DNA from 2 places in the Blautia sp. Marseille-P2398 genome. Region 2 is predicted to be linked to the other one. Evidence: predicted binding sites of a transcription regulator. Region 2 holds the regulator's gene; the other holds the start of a gene.
What was found. Region 2 encodes NrdR, which represses ribonucleotide reductase genes. Its sites were predicted from a motif close to CACAANATNTTGTG; they were not measured.

Region 1 (5,118 bases), on a different contig from region 2:
AAGATCCTGCAATGTAACCTTATCCAGTACTCCCTCAATAGCTTCATCAAGCATCTTCCAGAGACGGAGTGTGACGCATTCCCCGGCTCTGCTGCACTGATTCGGTTCGTCCTCCAGACAGGCTACCGGCTTCATGCTGCCTTCTGTCAGTCTCAGAATAGTTCCCACCGTATATGTTTCCGGCTCTCTGGCAAGCATATAACCGCCCTGTGCCCCTCTCAGGCTCTTTACATATCCCGCCTTCTTTAATGATGAAATAATCTGTTCCAGATATTTTTCTGAAATATTTTCCCTTGCAGAAATATCTTTGATCTTGACCAGTTCTCCTGTATTATGAACTGCAAGATCAAGCATAAGTCTCAGAGCATATCTTCCTTTTGTAGAAATCTGCATTTTTCAAAACCTCCTGATTAAATTTCGTCGGATTATCATTGTTTTCTTTTATTATATAGTATTCCCAGTTATATAGTCAAGATATATTCAACTTTCCTATATGAATATACAAAAAATCACAGAACCATCCCCAGTCCTGTGATTCTCTCACTGTCTTATACAGTATTATTTCTCCAGTTCTTCTACTGAAGTAAATACATTAAATCCATTATTCTTAAGAATGCATTCTGTCACTGCACCATCCTCCGTCTGAAGAATTACTACAGGTCTGAGATCTTTTCTGTGGAAAGAAGTATAAATATAGTCAAGACTTACATTACTGTCTGATGCTACTTTCAGGAGTTCATCCAGACCGCCTACCTGATCTTTCATATCAACTACGATCGCCTGTGTAATACGATTCATATATCCACTCCTGTTTAAAACAATTTCCGCTTTATCCGGATCGTTGCAGATCATACGGAAGATTGCAAACTCCGGTGCATCGAAGCATGCAAATCCATAAATATTAATCCCGTTATCTGCAAGTATCCCTGTCACTCTTTTCAGACTTCCTGCTTTATTTTCCACAAATACAACATTCTGTTTGATCATCTCTTTTATCCTCCGGTCAACTCTCTCAGTATCTTTATAATCCCTCATCCACATATTTCTTAATATTGGATGTATTTACATATTTCGTCATATGCTCACCGTCTGTGATCACCAGAGTCGGAGCCTGCATAATTCCAAACTCCTTCACCATCTCCGGATTCTTCTCCGCATCAATAATCTCGAACTCCCTGCCTTCCAGTATCTTCTTCGCCACTCTGCAGTTCGGACAAGTACTGGTTGTAAACAGGTATTTATGTGATGCCACAGGTTCTATCTTCACATCATCCTTAGTCACAGTAACTACACTGGCATGAACCGGCTGTATTTTTCTGATATCTGAATGCATCACATCATAAAGCGTACGGTTCTTATACTCCTGTGCTTTACCGTCATTCCAGTTCTGTACAGGTCTGTAATATCCCGTGATACGACTGTAAACCTCCGCCTTCTTACCACATTTCGGACAAGTGAAATGCTCTCCGCTGATGTAGCCATGTTCCTTACATACAGAATAGGTCGGCGAAATCGTATAATACGGCAGTTTATAATTCTCTGCGATCTTACGTACCAGTGCTGCTGCTGCTTTCCAGTCAGGAAGCTTCTCACCGATAAATGCATGGAATACAGTACCTGATGTATAAAGCGTCTGCAGATCATCCTGAATATCCAGTGCATCAAAAATATCTGTGGTATATTCAACCGGAAGATGAGAACTGTTTGTATAATAAGGAGTATCCCCTTCCTTGCCTGCAGTCTTAATATCCGGCCAGCGTTTTCTGTCATGTTTGGCCAGACGATAGGCAGTAGATTCAGCAGGAGTTGCCTCAAGATTAAACAGTTCTCCTTCGTACTTCTCCTGATAATCGGACAGACGTTCCCGCATATGAAGAAGAACCTCTTTTGTAAACCTCTGCGTACGCTCATCAGACATATCTTTTCCCAGCCAGCGGGCATTCAGACCAACCTCGTTCATTCCCACCAGTCCAATGGTAGAGAAATGATTGGAAAAGCTTCCAAGATATCTCTTTGTATAAGGGTATAATCCCTCATCCAGCAGCTTACCAATTACTTCACGTTTAATATGCAGAGAACGTGCGGAAATATCCATTAAGCGATCCAGACGATTGTAAAACTCTTCCGGTGTCTTGGAAAGATATGCGATACGCGGCATATTTATAGTTACTACCCCCACAGAACCGGTACTCTCTCCTGATCCGAAGAAACCACCGCTCTTCTTGCGGAGTTCTCTCAGATCCAGACGCAGACGGCAGCACATACTGCGGATATCACTTGGTTTCATATCACTGTTAATATAGTTTGAGAAATACGGTGTTCCATATTTGGATGTCATCTCAAAAAGAAGGCGGTTATTCTCTGTATCAGACCAGTCAAACTCATTTGTTATGGAATAGGTCGGAATAGGATACTGGAACCCGCGTCCGTTGGCATCCCCCTCGATCATGGTCTCAATAAATGCCTTATTGATCATATCCATCTCTTTTTTGCAGTCTTTGTACTTGAAATCCATATTCTTTCCGCCTACGATAGCCGGAAGCTCTGCAAGATCATCCGGTACTGTCCAGTCCAGCGTAATGTTGGAGAAAGGTGCCTGTGTTCCCCATCTGCTTGGGGTATTGACTCCATAAATAAAAGACTCAATACATTTCTTCACTTCCGGATAGCTTAAATTATCTGCCTTGACAAAAGGTGCCAGATAAGTATCAAAGGATGAGAAAGCCTGCGCTCCGGCCCATTCATTCTGCATAATCCCAAGAAAGTTTACCATCTGATTGCAGAGAACACTCAGATGCTTTGCAGGTGAAGATGTGATCTTACCTTCAATACCGCCAAGTCCCTCCTGGATCAGCTGTTTCAGTGACCATCCTGCACAATATCCGGTCAGCATGGACAAGTCATGAATATGAATATCCGCATTTCTGTGTGCATCTGCGATTTCATTGTCATAAATCTCAGACAGCCAGTAATTTGCAGTAACTGCACCGGAGTTGCTTAAGATCAGACCTCCAACTGAATAAGTAACTGTGGAGTTCTCCTTTACACGCCAGTCCTCAACCTTCACATAACTGTTTACGATTTCTTTGTAATCCAGGATCGTTGACTTCATGTTGCGAACCTTTTCCCTCTGCTTGCGGTAAAGAATGTAGGCTTTTGCCACATCTGCATATCCGGCCTGGATCAGCACATTCTCCACACTGTCCTGAATTTCTTCTACTGTAATCTTATTATCTGTAATCTTTTTCTGAAAATCAGAAGTAACACGCAGCCCTAAGAGATCAATCATCTCTTCGCTATAATTTTTCTCTTTTGCATCAAAGGCTTTATGGATAGCCGCTGTGATCTTGCCTATTTTAAACTCATCCACTTCGCCATCACGTTTTACTACCTGAAACATATCTAATGCCCCCATTTTCTCTTGTTAATCTGTTTCTCCTGCATATTCTTACCGGAGATATTTCTGTCGTTACTGTCCACTTTGCTCTGAGTAACACTGTAGGTTCATTGTATCAGAGTATCACCAGTTCGTCAACACGCAAAATACCACATAATGTTCCTTATTTTCACAAAAGGCACAATATATGGTATTTTCTTATTTTTCAAAATATTTTTTTATACAACTCTGGCGTAGATTTCTTTCGGCACCCTTGCCTTCACAGCAATCCCTTCCTCTGTGTATTCCTCTGAGATAAGCTGCCCATATTCGCGGATCAGCTGGATTTTTCCTGCTTCCTGATAAGGGAAAAGGCGCTCCACATAAATCTGTTCTTCAGCAAGAAGCTTCTCCAGAAGATCATTCAGATCTGCAAGACCCTCGCCTGTCTTTGCAGAGACCTTCAGCGTATAGTCTGATTTAAAATCTCGCAGTACGCATGCCCCCGGCGCATCCTGCTTATTAAAGAGTGTGATGATCTTCTTTCCCATCACTCCCAGTTCTTTTAATGTCTCATATACCACATGCATCTGCATCTCTGCCTGCTGATTGGAAGAATCTACCACATGGATAATATAATCTGCATATTTGGCCTCTTCCAATGTGCTCTTGAATGCTTCGACCAGATGATGCGGAAGCTTATGGATAAATCCAACCGTATCTGTGAGAAGAATCTGCTGTCCGTCCTTCAAATTTAAAAGTCTGGTAGTTGGATCCAGTGTAGCAAACAGTTTATCCTCTGATAAAACCTCTGAGCCTGTCAGTGTGTTCAGCAGCGTAGATTTTCCCGCATTTGTATATCCTACAATCGCAGCAGTCCTCATATTGCCTCTGGCCCGGCTGGAACGGATCAGTTCCCTGTGTTTCTCCACCTGGGATAATTCCTGCTTCAAAGCAGAGATCCTTGTACGAATAAGACGACGGTCTGTCTCCAGCTTTTTCTCTCCCGGACCTCTGGTTCCGATTCCACCTCCCAGACGGGAAAGAGATTCCCTGAGACCGACCAGACGGGCAGATCTGTAGCGAAGCTGTGCAAGCTCTACCTGTATTTTACCCTCACTGGTTATAGCTCTCGCTGCAAAAATGTCCAGAATCAATAATGTCCTGTCCATCACCTTACAGTCCAGTTCCCGCTCCAGATTATTCAGCTGTGCAGGAGAAAGTTCGTCATCACAGATAATTCCGGTTGCATCCATAGCATATACCAGTGCACGTACTTCCTCTATCTTTCCTTTTCCAATATAAGTTCCGGGATGCACAGACTCACGATTCTGAATGATTCTTCCCACTGTAACAGCTCCCGCAGTTGATGCAAGCTCCTTCAGTTCATCCAGGGATTCTTCCACATTATCATGATCATCCGTCTGCACTCCCACAAGAACCACCCGTTCTTCAAGCTTTCCAAATTCTTCCATAAATTCTCCTCAGTCAGATGGATATTACACACGCGTTTTAAGAAATGCAAGTTCCTTCTTAACAGTTTTATCTTCCGGGTATAATTCCAGATATTCCTGTGCTTTCTGCAAAGCAGTCTGAAAATCCAGTTTCTTCTCATAGACTACGATCTCATTAAACAGCAGACTCTGCATATCCTCCGCTCCTGCCTCATGGATTCCGCTTTCTATATCAGAAAGGGCACTGTCATAATCCCCATCCTCTATATCACACAGTGCAAGTCCGTT
Region 2 (5,118 bases):
CTCCTCGTTTCTGTCATCGCAACAATTTGTAGATGCACATCTCTGTAAATATTATAGCATTTTTTTCTCTTTCGGTCTACATCTTATATATTCTGTTTCTGAACATAAAAAAACAGATTACCGCTTACTGTTCACGCACTACTGTCCTGCGAGGCATTTTTTAACCGAATCAAGTAAGTCCCCTGCTTCAATTGCGAATATCCGCTTGACTTTCCATTTGCAGTTTCTTACGGATACATGGCAATATAAGAACCGAAACGTACAGTGCGAATTTACGCAGTTTTTATAAATATACTGTATTTTTTAGAAATTGCTATAAATTGTATGGATGATTTTTAACATTTTCTCATACTTGGCGCCATTTCGCAAGTACAAATTTTGTTCAAAAAATTTTCATAAAAAAATTTTCATTTGGCTCTTTCCATTTGTAACACTTTAGTGTATAATAACGTCGATTTAAAAAATAATTATACGATGGACGAGGAGGAAATCATAATGTCTTATACTGAAGAAGTATACGAAAGAGTCGTAGCACAGAATCCAAATGAGCCTGAATTCCATCAGGCAGTAAAGGAAGTTTTAGACTCCCTTAAAGTCGTAATCGACAAAAATGAAGAGAAATACCGCAAGCTTTCCATTCTGGAACGTCTTGTTGAGCCTGAAAGAATCATCTCTTTCCGAGTTCCGTGGGTAGACGATAAAGGTGTTGTACAGGTAAACAAAGGTTATCGTGTACAGTTCAACAGTGCGATCGGACCATACAAAGGTGGTTTAAGATTCCATCCGTCAGTAAACCAGGGAATCCTTAAATTTTTAGGTTTCGAACAGATTTTCAAGAACTCCCTTACAGGTCTTCCGATCGGTGGCGGTAAAGGTGGTTCAAACTTTGATCCTAAAGGAAAATCTGACAGAGAAGTTATGGCATTCTGCCAGAGCTTTATGACAGAACTTTCCAAATATATCGGTGCTGACATGGACGTTCCTGCAGGTGATATCGGTGTAGGCGGACGTGAGATTGGTTATCTGTATGGACAGTACAAGAGAAACCGTGGATTATACGAGGGTGTTCTCACAGGTAAAGGTCTTTCCTACGGTGGATCTTTGATTCGTACACAGGCTACAGGATATGGTCTTGTATATATGCTAAACGAAATGGTTAAAGCTAAAAACGACACAATCTCCGGTAAAACTCTCATCGTAACAGGTTCCGGTAATGTTGCCATCTACGCAGTAGAGAAAGCTGCCGAACTTGGCGGTAAAGTTGTTGCTATGTGCGACTCCAACGGATATATCTATGATCCGGAAGGAATCAAACTTGACATCGTTAAAGATATCAAAGAAGTAAAACGTGGACGTATCAAAGAATACGCAGATCGCGTAGAAGGCGCTACTTATACAGAAGGAAAAGGTATCTGGAACATCAAATGTGATATCTATCTTCCATGCGCAACTCAGAATGAACTTGACCTTGATGCTGTTAAGATCCTTATTGCAAACGGATGCAAATATGTTGCAGAAGGTGCAAATATGCCTACTACCCGCGAGGCAACTGATTACCTTATGGCAAACGGTGTAACATTTATGCCTGGTAAAGCAGCTAATGCCGGTGGTGTTGCTACTTCCGCACTTGAAATGTGCCAGAACTCTGCAAGACTTTCCTGGACAGCAGAAGAAGTTGATACAAAACTTCATCAGATCATGGTTGATATCTTCCATAAAGTTGATGATGCTTCCAAGCGTTATGATATGGAAGGCAACTATGTTGCAGGCGCTAATATCGCAGGCTTCGAGAAAGTTGTAGATGCTATGATCGCTCAGGGTATTGTTTAATTTATTTTAGTTAATTACCCCCATAAAAATACACATAAAGAGCCGGCGGGATATTATTCTCGTCGGCTCTTTATATTTGCCCGTAAATCCTTTCACACAGAGCATTCATACATTACTTGTTCACACAGAACTCTTATTTAATTCATAAACTTCTTCAGCTCGTCCATAAAAGTACTGACATCTTTAAATTCTCTGTATACAGACGCAAAACGTACATAAGCAACTGCATCCAGATCTTTCAAATGTTCCATAACGATCTCACCAATTCTGGTGCTGGAAATCTCTTTCTCTTCGGTATTAAAGATTTCTCCCTCTATGGCATCCATCATCTCTTCAATCTTATCTATGGATATTGGTCTTTTATAGCAGGCTCTCAGAATTCCCGACTGAATTTTACTGCGATTATACTGTTCTCTGTTCTGATCTTTTTTGATCACAGTAAGCGGAATACTTTCCACCTTTTCATATGTGGTAAATCTCCTTCCGCAGGCATCACACAAACGACGGCGACGGATAGAATTGGTATCTTCTACCGGTCTGGAATCAACTACTCTCGTATTATCCTGATTACAAAATGGACACTTCATACGACGTCCCCCTTTAATTCGTATTACTGTTTTCTGCTTATGTACTATATACTTGATTCGGTTAAACGGCTACAAATACGTTACTGTTCACTCCATTCTCAGTAACACAAATACAAACAGTTATATATAGTTTTATTATACTGTATTTCTATTTAAGGTGTCAATAAAAGGACTTGCATAAATTTTTGCAAAAATACATAAATTGTTATCAAACGCATATCAGATTCTGAAAGCATTGGCACGACAGTCTGATTTTAACCGGAAGGACTGTATCTGATTTATGAAAATCTGTGAATTAAAGCAAAAAGAAGTAATTAATATCTGTACCTGCCGCAGTCTCGGATGTCCCATTGATGCGGAATTTGACTGCAAAAGCAGTCAACTCACCGCCCTTATACTTCCAGGCCCCGGAAGATTCTGCTGCCTGTTCGGACGTGATAATGAATATATCATTCCCTGGGAATGTATCAGCCAGATCGGGGACGATATCATCCTTGTGAAAATAGACGAAGAAAAATGTTTCCATAAAGGCTGATATTTCACCGCAGAGAATTGTCAAGGACCTATATTTTTTATATTTTCCCGGTCAAAGTATAAATCCACTGCTATATGAGAATCATTCTTACTGAAGTATATGACAACTATTCGGCAGCCACTGTCCTTTTTTTATTTCCTGAAATGATTTCGGAGGATCCTGGCTCATATCTGCGAATAGTCGGTTTACATCCAGAGATAATAAGGAGGATTCAATAAGATGGCACTGAACAAAGTTGAAATCTGCGGAGTCAATACGTCGAAACTTCCTGTTCTTACAGCAGAAGAAAAAGCGGAACTGTTCAGACGGATCAAAAGCGGCGATGAACAGGCACGTGAATTGTACATTAAAGGAAATCTACGTCTTGTTCTCAGCGTAATACGACGATTTCAGAACAGCAGCGAAAATGCCGATGACCTTTTTCAGATCGGATGTATTGGTCTGATCAAGGCCATTGACAACTTTGATACCACTTTACAGGTAAAATTTTCCACTTATGCAGTTCCAATGATCATAGGCGAAATCAGACGATATCTCAGGGATAACAACAGTATCCGCGTCAGCCGTTCTCTTCGTGATATTGCATACAAAGCAATCTATACCCGCGAAAATTATATGAAGCAGCACCTGAAAGAACCTACAGTTACCGAAATTGCACAGGAAATTGGTATCGAAAAAGAAATGATCGTATATGCCCTTGATGCTATCCAAAATCCTGTGAGTCTCTTTGAACCGGTCTATACAGAAGGCGGTGATACTCTTTATGTCATGGATCAGATCAGTGACAAAAAAAACAAAGAAGAACGCTGGATTGAAAATCTTGCTCTCCGCGAAGCTATGCAGAGGCTGAACAGCCGCGAAAAGCATATCATAGAACTGCGCTTCTACGAAGGAAAGACGCAGATGGAAGTAGCTCAGGAAATCGGCATCTCCCAGGCACAGGTCAGCCGTCTCGAAAAAAATGCACTGAAATCCATGCGTAATTATCTGCGTCCATAAAATGATAATTCAAGATCCGTATTCAGAAAAGCAGCCTGGCCCAATACCTGCCAGACTGCCTTACATATCTTTTAAAATATACCGTTTTCCGCCTCTTTCCAATGAGGTTCTGATCTGTCTGTGAAGCTTCAATGAAGCTTTAACACTTCAACAAATTCTGCCAGTTTTCTATATTAAATATCTGCTTCACATCCAGAGCCCCTGACATTGCAGGAAAGAACTTCTTCATATCAGTAAATACCAGAGCATAGTCGAACTTTGACATTCCGATCATCCTGCGAAGCTCACGCCTGTAAAAATCCAGAAGCATCTCCGGCACTTCTGTTTTCTTAGATTTCATAAACTTTTTATGACATACATATTCTTCGTCCGTAGCCGGGTAGGAACGCTTCCAGTATAAAACCCTGATTTCTTTTGGCAGACTATCCAGTTTCTCAGAAGACTCCTCTTCTTTTGCACCATTCCCGATCAACGTCACATCAAAATGCTCATAATCCACTTTGTTCAGAAATTCATAGAATGCCTTTGTCTCCTGTGTATCACTGAAATCTCCTGCATATACCAGAAGTTTTACTTTATCTGTCTGATTCAGATATATCGGATTTACCGGTTCTTTTCCATCAAGCAGGACTTCTGCTATACGTTTGCATGCTTTTCCATCATCTCTCGGACATATCTGTTCTCTTGCTTTTTCATACTTCTCTTTACAGGAAGCAGCCACTCCCGGAAGATCCTTCAGAAGTTCACCAAGCTTCTCAGGGGTAGACACTGCCGGTCCCGGAAGTTTGTCAAATCCGAAGTACAGACCTCTGTAATCTTCAAAATTCTCCGCATCCGGCACATAAAACAGAATCGGTTTTCCTGTCAGCATGAAATCATAAAAAATACTGGAATAATCAGAAATCAGTACATCTGTCACTGACAAAATCTCATTTGTATCCATTGTTGCAGGAATAAATTTTGTCTGCGCATCACCAGGTTCCATGGCATTCTCTTTCATATAGTGATATACGATCTGATGAAGCTTGACAAAGATCTGATATTCATTTGTATCTATACTGTTCTCCATTACATTGATCAGCTTATAGACATCCTGCAAATCTGTATCCGGACGGCTGTATTGTTCGCCTCTCCATGTCGGTGCATAAAGAATAATCTTTTTATCTT

Region 1: the regulator NrdR is predicted to act here: its motif matches at 3,577-3,590, upstream of ACESZG_RS07845 (ribonucleoside triphosphate reductase).

What each region holds. Positions count from the first base shown of each region.
Region 1 covers NZ_CAXSTD010000005.1:164,852-169,969, reverse strand. Annotated here, with positions in the region: gene ACESZG_RS07855 (Rrf2 family transcriptional regulator) at 1-393, opposite strand, end outside; gene ACESZG_RS07850 (ACT domain-containing protein) at 559-987, opposite strand; gene ACESZG_RS07845 (ribonucleoside triphosphate reductase) at 1,022-3,400, opposite strand; gene hflX (GTPase HflX) at 3,616-4,851, opposite strand; gene ACESZG_RS07835 (tetratricopeptide repeat protein) at 4,876-5,118, opposite strand, start outside.
Region 2 covers NZ_CAXSTD010000001.1:68,423-73,540, forward strand. Annotated here, with positions in the region: gene gdhA (NADP-specific glutamate dehydrogenase) at 496-1,830, shown strand; gene nrdR (transcriptional regulator NrdR) at 1,968-2,417, opposite strand; gene ACESZG_RS00300 (YlmC/YmxH family sporulation protein) at 2,698-2,952, shown strand; gene sigG (RNA polymerase sporulation sigma factor SigG) at 3,172-3,951, shown strand; gene ACESZG_RS00310 (CDP-glycerol glycerophosphotransferase family protein) at 4,091-5,118, opposite strand, start outside.